Regions from separate parts of the Pseudoalteromonas sp. NZS37 genome, predicted to be linked through region 4. Evidence: predicted binding sites of a transcription regulator. Region 4 holds the regulator's gene; each other region holds the start of a gene.

Region 1 (3,573 bases), on a different contig from region 4:
CGGCTAGTTTTTCGCAGCCTGCCTGCAAGCTTTTTGTAACGGTAAAGCCCTCGCGAGCAAGTTTTATTGCGGGCGCTAAAATTTTTGAAAGTGGCAGTGCTGCGTGTTCATCAAGCTCAAGCGCTTTTTGCCAACCGCGTATTGTACCCGCTTGAGTCAGTGCGCTTAATCCGCCGCGCTCTGGTATTTGCGTGTGCGAGTTATAGGGTGTTGTATTAGTTGCTGCGCGGCCGCAGGCGTCAATAGCGGTGGGTGTTTTTTGATTGGGATTATCGATAAGCCAAAAGCTGTCGCCACCAATTGAGTTCATATGTGGATATACAACGCTAATAGCAGCTGCTGCGGCTACCATAGCCTCGGTAGCTGTACCGCCTTGTTTTAGTATATTTATACCCGCCTCAGTGGCCGAAAAGTGAGACGCGGTAAATGCAATGTTGTGTGTGGTCATGCCGGTGTGTCCTGTTTAAAGTGTGCAGCTAATTGTTGTACGCAAGCAAGTAGGCTTTTATCGTTACCGTGGCTCATCATTAGTGAAAAACCATAAGGATGATCATTTGCTAAATCAGCCAGCGGTAAATGCACTTGCGCTGAGCCACTAAGGCCCGCAATTGCCGAAAGCGTAATAATTTGCATGCGTAAGGCGCTTGTGTCGGCGCCTAATTTAGGTGCGGTTGTGGGTGTGGTGGGTAAAAATAAGCAGCTGTGTTTGTTTAGGTTTTTAGCGACTATTGTTTGCCACTCGTGCTGTATTTTTAACGCCTCTTGTTCTTCTTGCTCGGTTAAAGCCAGTGCCATTTTAAAACGAGCCGCAATTGCTGGCGCAAAATGAGAAAGCTGATCTGGGAGTTCAAGCCAGTCTCGGTGCGTTTTAGCAATCGCACGACCTTGTAATATTCTAAAGGTATCGGCAAGCTCACTTAGTAAACCAACGTTGGGGAGCTTAAAATCGATATGATGATTAAAATAAGGTTTGGTTTTTTCTAAAAGGTTACCCAGTGGTGCTTGTAAAGAGGAGTCAACAAGTTCAAAGAGTGCTTCGCAAATAACCAGCGTATTTACTTTATTAATAGGTTGTTGTGGTAATAATACATCGCCAACGCTGCTTAATAGCTCGGCGCTTTGGGTAAGCCAACCTATAGTATCAAAAGGCGGTGCCAACGGTATTAGGCCGTCTTTTTCAATCACGTTATGGCTTGGCCTTATACCAAATAAACCACAATAGCTGGCGGGTATTCTAATTGAGCCGCCAGTGTCGGTGCCTAAGCCAATATCGGCTAAGTTAGCAGCAACGGATGCAGCAGACCCCATACTCGAACCACCGCAAGTATGCCCTTTTAATTTAGGGTTTTGTGCTGCACCATAATGAATGTTATTTCCCTCTAAGCTGTAAGCAAGCTCATCGGTATGGGTAAAGCCTGTAAAGCTACAACCCTCGTCCATTAACATATTTACGGCACTTGCTGTTTGCTGGGCCGGTTTTGCTGCTTTAAACCAGTGTGGGTTACCTGCGCTGTTGCGCTCACCTTTAACAGCAAATACATCTTTTATTGCAAGACGCTTATTAATAAGCGTGCCTTGGTAATGTGTTTGCCATGCCTTAGGACCATGGTCACAAAAAATACCGGTCGTATTATTATTTTTGCTACTCATATCACCACTCGTTATAAAAAATCTGACCAAGCAGTTCAGATTTAGAGTGATTAAAAAGACGGATTAATTTTTATTATTTTTCAGCTCACTGCGTAACATCTTGTTTTTATTTTACAGAGCCTAATCCGCTTTTTAATCGGTTAGCTTATTATATTGTTTAAAACCTAAGCAAGAGGAATGCCACAAATTAAAATCCTGTCCAATTGGTCAGGATTTGGCGAGTTGTATGAGGTTAGTAAATATGGGCTGTAAAAATAGTGGTATTAAAATGAGCTAAAACAAACCAATTTGGTGCGCAGGTGCACCAAATTGGTCTTTATTTATATGGTTGTGAGCGCTAAATAAGGGACGTTTTACTGATGATTAAACCGTTAATATCGGCGTAAGCCCAATCGTTAGGTTCCATGGTGGTGCTAAGCATGGTAACAGCTTGGTTTTTATCACCAAAGCCGCGCTTTAAGGTACTACGCGGTGTTGAGCCTAGCGCCATTACAGGTAAGTTCATCGTGGCGAGTATTTCTATATCTCGGCAACAGCCATTTATTATTACGCCTTCCCAACCATTATTTAGGGCACGCTCAGCCATAATATCGCCAATAAACGCAAAGCGTTTGCTCGCAAACCCGTTTATAACTAATACTTTACCTTCACCATTTTCATGCAATATATCGGCAGCAAAAGAGTTGTCTTCTGGACAGGTAACTGTAACTACTTTGCCATAAAACGTGGTTTTTTTACCAAAGTGATAAAGGCCACTGTCGGCTACTTGCACGTTATCGCGATGATCGTCAAATAAATCGGGTGTAGTAAAGGATGTCATGGGTTAAGTCTCACTTTGCTCAGGTATTTTAAGACCAATACCTTTTAAAATTATGTGGGCAATTGATTGCGTAATTTGTGCCACATCGGTTTTGTCGTACTCTAATTTGTTCATTACGAGTAAAACCTCAGCCTGAAAGTCGGCGTAATACTGCGTGGTAGACCAAATAGTAAAGAGCAAATGGTAGGGGTCAACCTTATCCATTTTATCTGCGTCCATCCACGCTTGAAGTACATCAACTTTTTGCTTAACCCAAGGGCGGGTATTGGTTCTAAAGTAGTTTTGTAAATAAGGGGCACCGCGCAGTATTTCACTGGCAAATAAGCGAGATTGCATTGGCTGATTTACGGCGAGTATTACTTTACTTTTAATATAGTTATAAAGCACGGTAGCTGGATCGTCGTTAATTGTGACGTTATCGAGCCCTAAGTTCCAATTAGCTATTATGCGGTCGATCACAGACTCGTACAGACCATCTTTACTTTTAAAGTAATACAAAATATTAGCTTTTGGCACCTGCGCTTCTTTAGCAACCATGCTCATACTTGCTCCGTCGTAACCTAATTGCGAAAACAATTGCTCGGCGGCATCTAAAATTAGTTTTTGGTTTTTTTCGCGTGTTACTTCTTTTTTATTTGGTTTTATTTGTGTGGTCATTGTTGAGTTTGCGTGTTTAACGTATTGATTGATTGTAGCTTTACTGACCAAAAGGTCAATTACTAAAAAGTGTGAATGTAAAAAACAGGGGAAGAGGTTTAAGCTATAAACTTTAGGGTCTGTTGATCTTTGCGGATTAAAATTTGTTCAAACTAGGGGCTATTTAATCGCGGCGCGAGATTTGTAACCTAGTGGGCTAAGTAAAAACCGAGCAACAAAAAGTAAGTAGTCCCTAGGAAGAACCCTTTGGGCAGCGCCTGTTTAGCATTAATGCTACGTTATCGCCCATTTATGGGGAATAACCACACTATATAGGCTCTGCCTTGCCTAAATACCAAACAGACTGCTGCAAATTTAACCTTGAAAGATCAACAGACCCTAATTGTTTAATTAAATAATTACTGTTAGTTTAGTTTCAAATTTACGAGTAGTACTTTTGGATTGGC
Region 2 (3,573 bases), 360 kb from region 4:
TGAGTTTGCTTCATCTGAAAATATTTCGAGCTGCTCGTTCACTACACTTTTTTGATCAAGCACGATGCCCGAAAGTCTATCCATTTGATCAATTAAGCTTTGCGCATCTGTCATTACTAATGAGCGGGCAACGGTAGATGACGGCTGATTTAGCGCTTCTTGCACGTTATTAAATAAAGAGTTAATTCCGGTCGAAAGGTTGTTCGACTCTTCAGAAAAAATAGTATCAACTCTATTTGCCTCAGTAATAAACTGATCGAAAAACGATTTATTAGAGGTGTCACGATTTAGCTGTGACTGAGCAAACTCGTTTAGTAATCGGTATGTTTCGCCTCGCCCCACTTGGTTATCAACCATAGTGGTAAACTCTGTACGCTCACGCACATAGCCTACGGTATTTACATTGGCGATATTTTTACTTGTCGTTTGCAGTAGCTCCGAGCTTGCTCTAACCCCAGAACTGGCAATGTTTAATAAATTAAACGACATGTTACTCTACTCCTTGGCGGATCACGTTTGCCGCAATGTCTTTTAGCTGACTGCTATTGAGCACTTTTTTTATTTTGCTGGCATAATTTGGATCGGTTGCATAACCTGCTTTTTGTAATGAATCTAAAAAGTCATTTGGTTTTGCTGTATTTTGTAATGCTTCTTTGTAGCGTGGGTTTTGCGTTAAAAAATCAACGAAGTCGTTCACGCTATCTTTAATTGAATCGTAGGCTCTAAAGCTGGCTTGTTTTTTAACGGGTGTACCTTGCTCAAACTCAAGCGTTACTTTGCTTGCTTTATCGCCTTCCCAGCTATTATCTGACTTAATATTAAATAAGTTATTTGAGCTACCACCGTCACTTTTATTAATAATGTGCTTACCCCAACCGGTTTCAAGTGCCGCTTGTGCAACCATTACCGCTGGGTTTAAACCAATTTTTTGCGCTGCAGTTTTAGCGTGTTCCCACACTGAACTTATAAACTCTTCTGCATTTTTAAATGTTGGGCTATCGGTTTTAGACTCTGCAGTATTAACCTTAGGCTCAGCAATATCGGCTTTAGTGTTATTAACGATAAGATCGGGTTGCTTATTTTTTTGCTCATGAGGAAGAGCTGAGCCGACTTGCGTATCGCTAAAAATATCGTTGGTTGTTCTAAGCACCGAGCCTGGCATAAAGTTTTTAGACTCAGGCGATAACTGCTGAACAATTAAATCGGCAAGGCCTAACGAGCCATTTGATGAAAGCTCTGTTGAAAGTTGCTGATCGTGCATTTCTTCAAAAAACTTTACGCCACTTGAATTAAATGGGCTGTCTTTGTCTTCAAATGCTTCGTTAGCTTTGCGCATTCCTTTGAGCAACATTTGCGTAAAAATAGCTTCAAATTGTGCGGCCGCTTTTTTGAGCGCAGCTTTAGAGGCATCAGTTGATGCATCGCCACTGGTTAAGGCTTCTTTACGAAGTGAATCTAAGTTGCCTAAATCAAAAAAGTTTTGCTTATCGAGGTGGTTAGTTTCCATCGGCTTTTTGACACAAAATGAATAATGCAGTTAAAAATGCAAAAATTGAGCCACTACCGATAAAACGAGGAAGATAAAAATAATAAACTTAAGTTGTTGTAAATAAAAAGCCCTAGTTTCAAAAAATAGGGCTTAAGTAATACGTTATTTATTGGCTTGGGTTATTTATATAACAACTAACTGCCCGTTAATTGCGCCGGCTTCTTTTAGTGCTTCTAAAATAGCCATTAAGTCACCAGGCGCTGCGCCTACTTCGTTAATTGCGCGAACTAAATCGTCAAGGCTTACACCTGGATTAAATACAAAGGCGCGCGAGTCGTCTTGGTTTACATCAATAATACTTTGCTGTGTGACAACTGTATCACCGTTTGCTAGCGGGTTTGGTTGTGACACATTTTGTTGTTCTGCAATTGTTACTGTTAAGCCACCATGAGTTATAGCCGCAGGCTGAAGCTTAACGTTTTTGCCAATGACAATTGTACCGGTACGCGAGTTAACTATAATTTTAGCGGCCATATCAGCTGGTTTAAATTCTAAGTTTTCGAGTGTCGATAAGTACGATACACGCTGGGATGCATCGCGTGGCGCTATAACACGAATAGAAACAGAATCTATTGCTTGTGCGCTATTTGGGCCAACTAAGTCATTAATTGTTTTTTCTAGGCGTTTTGCCGTTGTAAAGTCTGGGCGGTTTAAGTTGAAGGTAATGTAATCGCCTTGCATAAATGGGCTTTCTACAGTGCGTTCAACTGTTGCGCCATTTGGTATACGACCAACTGTAGGGGTGTTAATTACAACCTTACTACCATCAAGACCTTGTGCGCCTAAGCCACCGACAATTAAGCTACCTTGTGCAATAGCGTACACGTTACCGTCTACACCCTTTAAAAAGGTTTGTAGTAAAGTACCGCCACGTAAACTGCCTGCACTACCAATAGAAGAAACCGTAATATCTATTGTTTGTCCGGGCTTTCTAAATGCAGGTAATTCTGCATGCACAGCAACAGCGGCAACATTTTTAATTTTAGGACTTTGAGTTGAAGGTAGCGTAATACCAAAGCTGTTCAACATGCCTCTAAAACTTTGTTGTGTGTATGAGTTTTGCTCGCCAGTGCCTGGTAAACCAACCACTAAGCCATAACCAACTAATTGGTTAGAGCGTACGCCTTCAACCATAGACACATCTTTTATGCGCTCAGCACTGGCAGTAAACTGCCAACCTAATAACACAACTAAACATAAAGCTTTAAGGCTATTCATGTTGTTACCCTCTAAAATGGAAACAGCGAACTGCTAAAGAAACGTGTAAGCCAACCAGGACTTTGCGCTTCTTGCGTTTGCCCTTTACCTGAGTATTGAATGCGTGCATTAGCAATACGGTTTGATTCAACCGTATTATCGGCGCTTACGTCTTGAGGGCGTACTAGCCCTTCTAAACGAATAAACTCCTCACCGGTATTAAGCGTTAGCCATTTTTCGCCGCGTATAACTAAATTACCGTTAGGTAAAACGCGCATTACATTAACCGAAATATCACCCACTAAGCTGTTTGACTGGTTTGATTTTGAGTCGCCCGTAAACGACGAATCGCTACCAATACCAAACTGAATACTATCGCCACCTATATTTACAGGTAGACCACCTAATCCAATAACGGGGTCTAAGCTTGCGTCGGTTTCTTTGTCTGTTTCTGTTTTAGCGGCTTTTGTTGCTTGAGTAGACTCTTGCAATTTAACCGTAATTATATCGCCAGTACGTAGCGCTTTTTTATCAGAATATAAGTCGTTTGATGTATGAGTATTAAACAATGAACCTGTGGCTACCAGCGGCTCTAAAATAGGCTCGGGGTACATAGGTGCGTAGTAAGGGTCGTCCTGCACTACTTCACTATTTTGCGTAGACATACAGCCACTTAAAAATAATGTGCCCGCTGTAAATAAAATAATATTACGCATAATTCCCCCTACTCTATTAAAGCTGTTGATTGATATAACTCATCATTTCGTCAACGGCCGAAATTACTTTTGAGTTCATTTCGTAAATACGCTGAGTTTCAATTAGGTTTA
Region 3 (3,573 bases), on a different contig from region 4:
AATAACTTAGGTCCAGGTCTGGGTGATGTAGCATCGCATTATGGCGCTATAACCGATGGTGCTAAATGGTTGCTTACCATTGCAATGGTGTTTGGTCGTTTAGAAATATTTACTTTATTAGTGCTATTTACGCCTACTTTTTGGCGTGGATAAACGAGCGGCTTAAGTTTTAAATTACGAACTATTGGGAAAGGGATATGCCAACAAATTTAGAAAAGCTAAAGCATATAAGTGTAGGCAGCTTAGTCGACCTAGAAATATTAACACCTACAAGCAGTAAGCGTGTTAAAACTGAATTAGTTGGTTTACTCGATAAACAGTTTATTATTTTAAATTATCCCAATGCAAAGCGTTTACCTGCGGCGAGTGACTATTTACGTGATGGCGTAATGGTTGTTGTAAGAGCGCTTATTGAAGGTAGTGGTGGGCAAGTTATTGCGTTTCGCCAGCAAATTATGTCGGTAGCCTCTCATCCCGCTAAACTCGTGTTTATAAACTTTCCAAAGCAAGTGCAGTTATTTGCGCTACGCTCACAAACACGCATACCTACCTTATTACCTGCAAAGCTAAAGCTAAGTGACGATAGGGTACTTGAAGGCCTTATTAAAGACATTTCACTCACTGGTGTAATGTTTGATATTAGAGGCGATCAGCAAGTTGAAAGTATTAAAGATATGCAATGCACTGTCGTACTTAATAGCAGTGATAAAGATTTTGAAGGTGAAATTTGCAGTGTTAAAGAGCATGCCGCCGGTGTGCACTGTGGAATTAAGCTACTAGCAAGCGAGGATGAAATGAAAGCCTTTATGAAAGAGCATTTTATAGACCCTTCTGCGCTTGAGCCTACCGTTGAATAAATAGGTTTTCGCTTATTTGCAACAAAAAGGCATTTTATGTCAGTATTTATAAAATGTTTTTTCTCTCTTTCATAATTAAAATTATTATTTAAATAAAACAATTGATTACGTTTTGTTTTTTACAGCTTGTTTTTGTTATTAAAGCTTCCTCGTTAAAATTTATCTCAATTATTCTTTTAAATCCCTCCTTTTAAAACCATACATTTAAAAATGTATCTTTTTATATAAACATAACTATATGTTTTTAATGGTTTTAATGTAGGCCCTTTAAAACGTGTTGCTAAAGGGCAACAATAATTATTCTAAAAACGCCTTCTTGTTGTACGTTTTATATTTAACTTATTGAAAATTAATAGCTTTTAAATGTTGGCATCTAAGTTGTAATAGTCTAAGTGTACTGAACGAAATCGTGATTCAAAGTGAAATACTTAATCGCACACACATAAATTTGAAGGATACATATTATGAAAAGTATTAATAAAACTTTAGCACTTATCGCTATTGCATCTTCTTCAGCCGCTTTTGCTGCAACAGATTTTGACACACTGGATGTAGACGGCAGTGGCACAATTAGCCAAGCAGAAGCATCAGTAGATGCAAAGCTAATGAGCATGTTTTCTGAGCTTGATACTGACCAAAATGGTGAGTTATCAAAAGAAGAATTTTCAGAAGCTTAATTAAAAAGTATTTATCCTGAGTTGCCAAAGACACCTAAGTAGGCAAGGGAGCTTACGAAAGAGGATAACAAGGAAGTGGAAAATTACGTTTTAAGTTAAACGAAGCAATTTTTTTGATAGAACATTGAAGGATTAAGTTATGAAACATTTAAATAAAGCATTAGCACTTATAGTACTAGCATCTTCTTCCGCTGCATTTGCAGCATCAGATTTTGACAGCCTTGATATCGATGGTAGCGGCACAATTAGCCCAAGCGAAGCGGCAGTCGATACAGATTTAATGGCTGAATTTATTGAGCTAGATACCGACGGTAGCGGCGAGCTTTCTAAAGAAGAATTCGCTAATTACTAATTAATCTTTTCAGATTAAACATTTTTCACAGTCAGGGATCTTTGAAAAGGACTTCCCATATTACTAGGAATATTATTATGAAAACATTAAATACAACACTTGCAGTTATCGTTTTAGCATCTTCATCAGCAGCATATGCCGCAGTAGATTTTGCCTCTTTTGATGCAGATGGTAACGGTGCTATTACAATGGAAGAAGCAAAGGTTAACCCTCAGCTTGTAAAGATTTTTGATGATTTGGATACTGATGGTAATGGTGAAATCTCTAAAGAAGAGTTTTCAAAAGTACAGTAATCAATATTTAAGCATACTCCATTAAAGCCGCCTTAGTCAGCGGCTTTTTTGTGTATTAAATTAACTAATTAGAGTAACTAGTTAAAGGAATATAGCACTTACTTGGAATAGTTTTTCTACAACGGTAATGTGTTTTTTGTCGATTAAAAACATGATGACATGATCGCCCGACATAATAATTGTATCATCGTGAGCTATCAACACATCGTCATTACGTACTATTGCCCCAATGGTTGTACCTGCAGGAAGTTTTATGTCGGCAATCGCACGCCCAACCACTTTAGATGTGTTTTCATCACCATGAGCAACCGCTTCAATGGCTTCTGCTGCGCCTTTACGCAGTGAATACACGTTAACAATATCACCACGGCGTACGTGCGTTAATAACGCTGATATAGTTGCTTGTTGTGGCGATATGGCAATATCTATTTCGCCGCCTTGTACCAAATCAACGTAAGCTCCACGTTGAATAAGTACCATGGTTTTTTGTGCGCCCATACGTTTTGCAAGCATGGCCGACATAATGTTTGCTTCATCGTCGTTGGTTACGGCAATAAATACATCGACTTGTTCAATATGCTCTTCTGAGAGCAGTTCTTGATCAGATGCGTCACCACAAAAAACGACCGTGTTATCGAGCATTTCTGAGAGTTGCTCGGCACGTTCTTTACTGCGTTCAATTAGTTTAACGGTGTGGTTTTTTTCAAGTGAGCGGGCAAGGCCTGCCCCAATGTTACCGCCACCAGCTATCATAATTTTTTTATACGAACGTTCAAGTTTTTGTAGCTCGTTCATTACTGCGCGTATATGTTTTGTAGCGGCAATAAAGAATACTTCGTCATCGGCTTCAATAACGGTGGTACCCAATGGTTTTATTGCTTTACCTTGACGATAAATAGCAGCAACACGAGTCTCTACATTAGGGATGTGTTCTTTAAGTGCAGATAACGCATAACCTACAAGCAAACCGCCATAGTAAGCTTTTACGGCTACTAACGAGAGCATGCCATCAGCAAACTGCAATACTTGCAGAGCACCAGGGTAGTCAATTAAACGGCGAATATACTTAGTGACCAGTGCTTCGGGAGCAATGTAATGATCGATTGGTAAATCATCGTTTTGAAATAGTTTTTCGCGGTATTTTAAATATTGCTCTGAGCGAATGCGGGCAATTTTAGTGGGCGTTTTAAAAATACTGTACGCCACTTGGCATGCAACCATGTTCACTTCATCTGAACTGGTTACCGCTATAATCATATCGGCATCTTCAGCACCTGCACGGCGTAATACATCAGGATGCGCACTGTGGCCCATAACCCCTTGTAAGTCGTACTTATCTTGAAGTTCACGTAATCGGTTACCGTCTATATCAACAACGGTAATTTCGTTTTGTT
Region 4 (3,573 bases):
TTGGCCAAATAATCTTTAACAGGTTGATCTAACCCATTTAAAGGTTTTAATTCAGGTTCCCAATGTGGATTTGGTAAAAAGCGTGCATCAAATACGTAATCTGCTTCTTTTGGTATACCGTATTTAAAACCAAACGATTCAAACGTGACAATCAGTTGCTTATCTTTTTTACCTAAAATCTTTTCACGAATAGATTCAGCGAGTTGATGAACACTCAAATCAGTCGTGTCTATCATAAAGTCGGCGCGGGTGATTAATACATCAAGTAATTCTTTTTCTTTTTTGATGGCTAAATCAAGAGGCAACGAGTCAATTGATAGTGGGTGTAATCTACGAGTTTCAGAAAAACGTTTGATCAATGTTTGATCGTCGCTATCTAAATAAAATAACGTAGGGTTTGCAAAACCTGGCAAGTATTCAAGAATATCGTTAAATTCATCTTGTTGTTTAGGGATGTTCCGCACATCAATGCTAACCGCAATTTTATCATAGCTATCAGACACACTGCGAACTAATGAAGGAAGCAAGTTAACTGGAATATTATCTACGCAATAATAACCTAAATCTTCTACAACGCGTAAAGCAACCGACTTTCCAGAACCAGAACGGCCGCTTATGATAATTAACTCCATTTAACACCCTTTATAAAACTATGATTGATTGACAATAACTTGGTAAAGCTCAGTATCTGATTTTGCACTGCGTAACTGTTTACAAAAATCTTTGTTGTTTAGTTTATCAGCAATGGTTGCTAGAGTCTTTAAGTGCTGCTGGTTATCGCCATCTGGTACGATGAGTGCGACGAAAATATCAACAGGGCGATTATCGATTGCATCAAAATTTATTGGAGTTTCGCTAACGAGTACTAAAGCCAAAGGCTCTTCTGCACCGCTCATTCTTCCATGAGGAATGGCAATGCCACGCCCTATACCTGTACTACCGAGTTTCTCTCTGCTCATTAAAGCATTAAGAATATCTTGTTGCGGTAAATACGGAAGTTTGTCGTGAGCAAGTTCGCTAATGAACTCTAAAATTCTTTTTTTGCTATTAAAAAGGACCGCAGCTTTGCTGCAGTCCTGGCATATAAGTGAGCTTAATTTCATCATATTAGTGTCGAGCAAGCTTCTCTTTGTGTTTAATTACTTGTCGATCGAGCTTGTCGATCAACGAGTCAATGGCGGCATACATATCTTGATGTTCTGTAGAGGCAAATAACTCAGCACCGCTTACGTGTATGGTGGCTTCTGCTTTTTGATTTAATTTTTCTACATCGAGAATGACATGAACATTATTAATATGATCAGAGTGTCTTTCTAGCTTCGCAAATTTGGTATTAATATAGTCTCTTAGTGAATCGGTTAATTCTACGTGACGACCAGTTAAGTTTAGTTGCATAAGCATTACCCTCTTTTTTTGCGTCTTAAATCAAACTTTTACGTTGATTTGACGGTGGAATAGCCAGAGATTCGCGGTATTTTGCGATTGTACGTCTCGCTACTTTAATTCCTTGCTCAGCCAATATATCCGCTATTTTGCTATCACTCAATGGTTTTGCTGAGTTTTCTGCTGCGATTAATTTTCGGATAAGCGCACGGATTGCTGTAGATGAACATTCACCACCGTTTTCGGTGCTTACATGGCTTGAGAAAAAATATTTAAGCTCAAATATACCACGGGGTGTGTGCATATACTTTTGGGTTGTTACGCGCGAAATTGTTGATTCGTGCATTTCTACCATTTCAGCAACATCATTTAAAACCATTGGTTTCATGGCTTCAGGACCGTGTTCAAAAAAGCCTTGTTGTTGCTTAACAATACAATTTGTTACTTTTAATAGCGTGTCGTTTCTACTTTCTAAGCTTTTAATAAACCATTTAGCTTCTTGTAAATGCGAGCGAATAAACTGGCTGTCACCACTGGATTTTACAGTGCGAGACATTGCCGCGTATTGGCTATTAACACGAATTTTAGGCATGCTATCTGGGTTTAACTCAACAACCCAGCGGCCTTTAATTTTTTTAACTGACACATCAGGAATAACATACTCAGATTCTTCTCTTACAATAGTATCTGCAGGTTTAGGGCTAAGAGTATGTATTAATGTCATTACTTCTTTAAGCTCTTCTTCTTTGAGCTTAGTTTTCTTCATTAATGTACGATAGTCACGAGCAGCTAATAAATCAATATGCTCGGTTAAAATCATTTTTGTTTCATTAATGTAAGGTGTTTCTTTATCAAACTGGTTAAGCTGAATACACAAACACTCTTGTAAACTACGTGCAGCAATACCAACAGGATCAAACAGTTGGATGCGTTTTAATACAGCTTCAATTTCATCAAGTTCGACTTCGTTATCATCTTCGTTTTCTTGATTAAAGCTTTCTAAAATCTCTTCGCAGCTTAGTGTTAAAATACCTGAATCATCGACGGCTTCTACAATAGCAATAGCAATAGCTTCGTCTGTAGGGCTAAATGGCGTTAGTTGTAACTGCCACATTAAATACTCATGGAGCGTTTCAGTAGAGGCACCTTGGTATATTGATTCGTCTTCAGGCATCGGACCCGATGATGCTGCTGGGGCGGCACTCATGTACTCATCCCAACTAACATCCATAGCCATGTCGTCACTTAGCGTGTCTTTTGCAAGTGCTTCACCACTATCTTGTTCGTATTCGCTTGGAGCATCATCGGCAGATGCGCTAACAGTTATGTCATCTGTATCTGCTTTTTGCTCGTTTTTACCTGCAGCGTCTTCTGAATAGTCTGCTTCTTCAACCTCTAATAGCGGGTTGCTGTCGAGAGCTTCTTGTATTTCTTGCTGGAGATCCAATGTACTGAGTTGCAACAAACGAATAGCTTGTTGCAGCTGTGGAGTCATTGTAAGTTGCTGGCCCATGCGCAGCTGTAGTGATTGCCTCATGTATCTCTAACAATCCTTTTATGTTGTTATAATTAATACTAGCAGATGCTTAAAGACATGGCGTAAATGTTACAGCCTAAATTGCTCGCCTAAGTAAACATCGCGTACTGTTTTATCATTTAATACGTGTTCTGGAGTACCTGATGCAATCAGCTCCCCATGAGAAACAATGTAGGCTTTTTCACAAACATCAAGGGTTTCTCTTACGTTATGATCGGTAATTAATACACCAATCCCACGATTTTTAAGATGTTCTATTATTTTCTTTATATCTAATACCGAAATAGGGTCAACACCTGCAAATGGTTCATCCAGTAATATAAATTTAGGATCTGCTGCCAGCGCACGTGCTATTTCAACACGACGACGTTCGCCTCCTGACAATGCCATACCTTGGCTATCACGAATGTGTTGTATGCTAAATTCATCTAATAATTTATCGAGAGTGTCTTCTCTAGCTTGTTTATTTAACTCTTTGCGCGTTTCTAAAATGGCCATTAAGTTTTGATAAACAGTCAGCTTTCTGAATATTGAAGACTCTTGCGGTAAGTAGCCAATGCCTAATCTAGCACGACTATGCATAGGTAAAAGAGTAATATCGTTATCGTCTATCGATATTTTACCTTTGTCGCTAGGTACAAGTCCTACTATCA

The links. The regulator sigma-54, encoded in region 4, starts transcription at its own class of promoters, with help from an activator protein. The targets are predictions, from matches to a motif close to GTTGGCACGNNNNTNGNNT.
Region 1: I6F47_RS06570 (amidase family protein) is a predicted target of sigma-54. The motif match lies at 1,817-1,835, and genes of this name have one in related genera.
Region 2: flgJ (flagellar assembly peptidoglycan hydrolase FlgJ) is a predicted target of sigma-54. The motif match lies at 1,544-1,562, and genes of this name have one in related genera.
Region 3: I6F47_RS19260 (EF-hand domain-containing protein) is a predicted target of sigma-54. The motif match lies at 1,223-1,241, and genes of this name have one in related genera.

Annotation. Positions count from the first base shown of each region.
Region 1 covers NZ_JADYXL010000003.1:129,992-133,564, forward strand. The annotation lists gene I6F47_RS06565 (gamma-glutamyltransferase family protein) at 1-448, opposite strand, end outside; gene I6F47_RS06570 (amidase family protein) at 445-1,650, opposite strand; gene I6F47_RS06575 (putative 4-hydroxy-4-methyl-2-oxoglutarate aldolase) at 1,988-2,470, opposite strand; gene I6F47_RS06580 (TetR/AcrR family transcriptional regulator) at 2,474-3,127, opposite strand.
Region 2 covers NZ_JADYXL010000001.1:131,982-135,554, forward strand. The annotation lists gene flgK (flagellar hook-associated protein FlgK) at 1-489, opposite strand, end outside; gene flgJ (flagellar assembly peptidoglycan hydrolase FlgJ) at 491-1,507, opposite strand; gene I6F47_RS00650 (flagellar basal body P-ring protein FlgI) at 1,673-2,767, opposite strand; gene flgH (flagellar basal body L-ring protein FlgH) at 2,779-3,462, opposite strand; gene flgG (flagellar basal-body rod protein FlgG) at 3,479-3,573, opposite strand, start outside.
Region 3 covers NZ_JADYXL010000015.1:44,557-48,129, forward strand. The annotation lists gene I6F47_RS19250 (TrkH family potassium uptake protein) at 1-153, shown strand, start outside; gene I6F47_RS19255 (flagellar brake domain-containing protein) at 198-857, shown strand; gene I6F47_RS19260 (EF-hand domain-containing protein) at 1,322-1,534, shown strand; gene I6F47_RS19265 (calmodulin) at 1,674-1,886, shown strand; gene I6F47_RS19270 (EF-hand domain-containing protein) at 1,964-2,179, shown strand; gene trkA (Trk system potassium transporter TrkA) at 2,261-3,573, opposite strand, start outside.
Region 4 covers NZ_JADYXL010000001.1:491,806-495,378, reverse strand. The annotation lists gene rapZ (RNase adapter RapZ) at 1-632, opposite strand, end outside; gene ptsN (PTS IIA-like nitrogen regulatory protein PtsN) at 651-1,103, opposite strand; gene hpf (ribosome hibernation promoting factor) at 1,108-1,395, opposite strand; gene I6F47_RS02235 (RNA polymerase factor sigma-54) at 1,421-2,920, opposite strand; gene lptB (LPS export ABC transporter ATP-binding protein) at 2,990-3,573, opposite strand, start outside.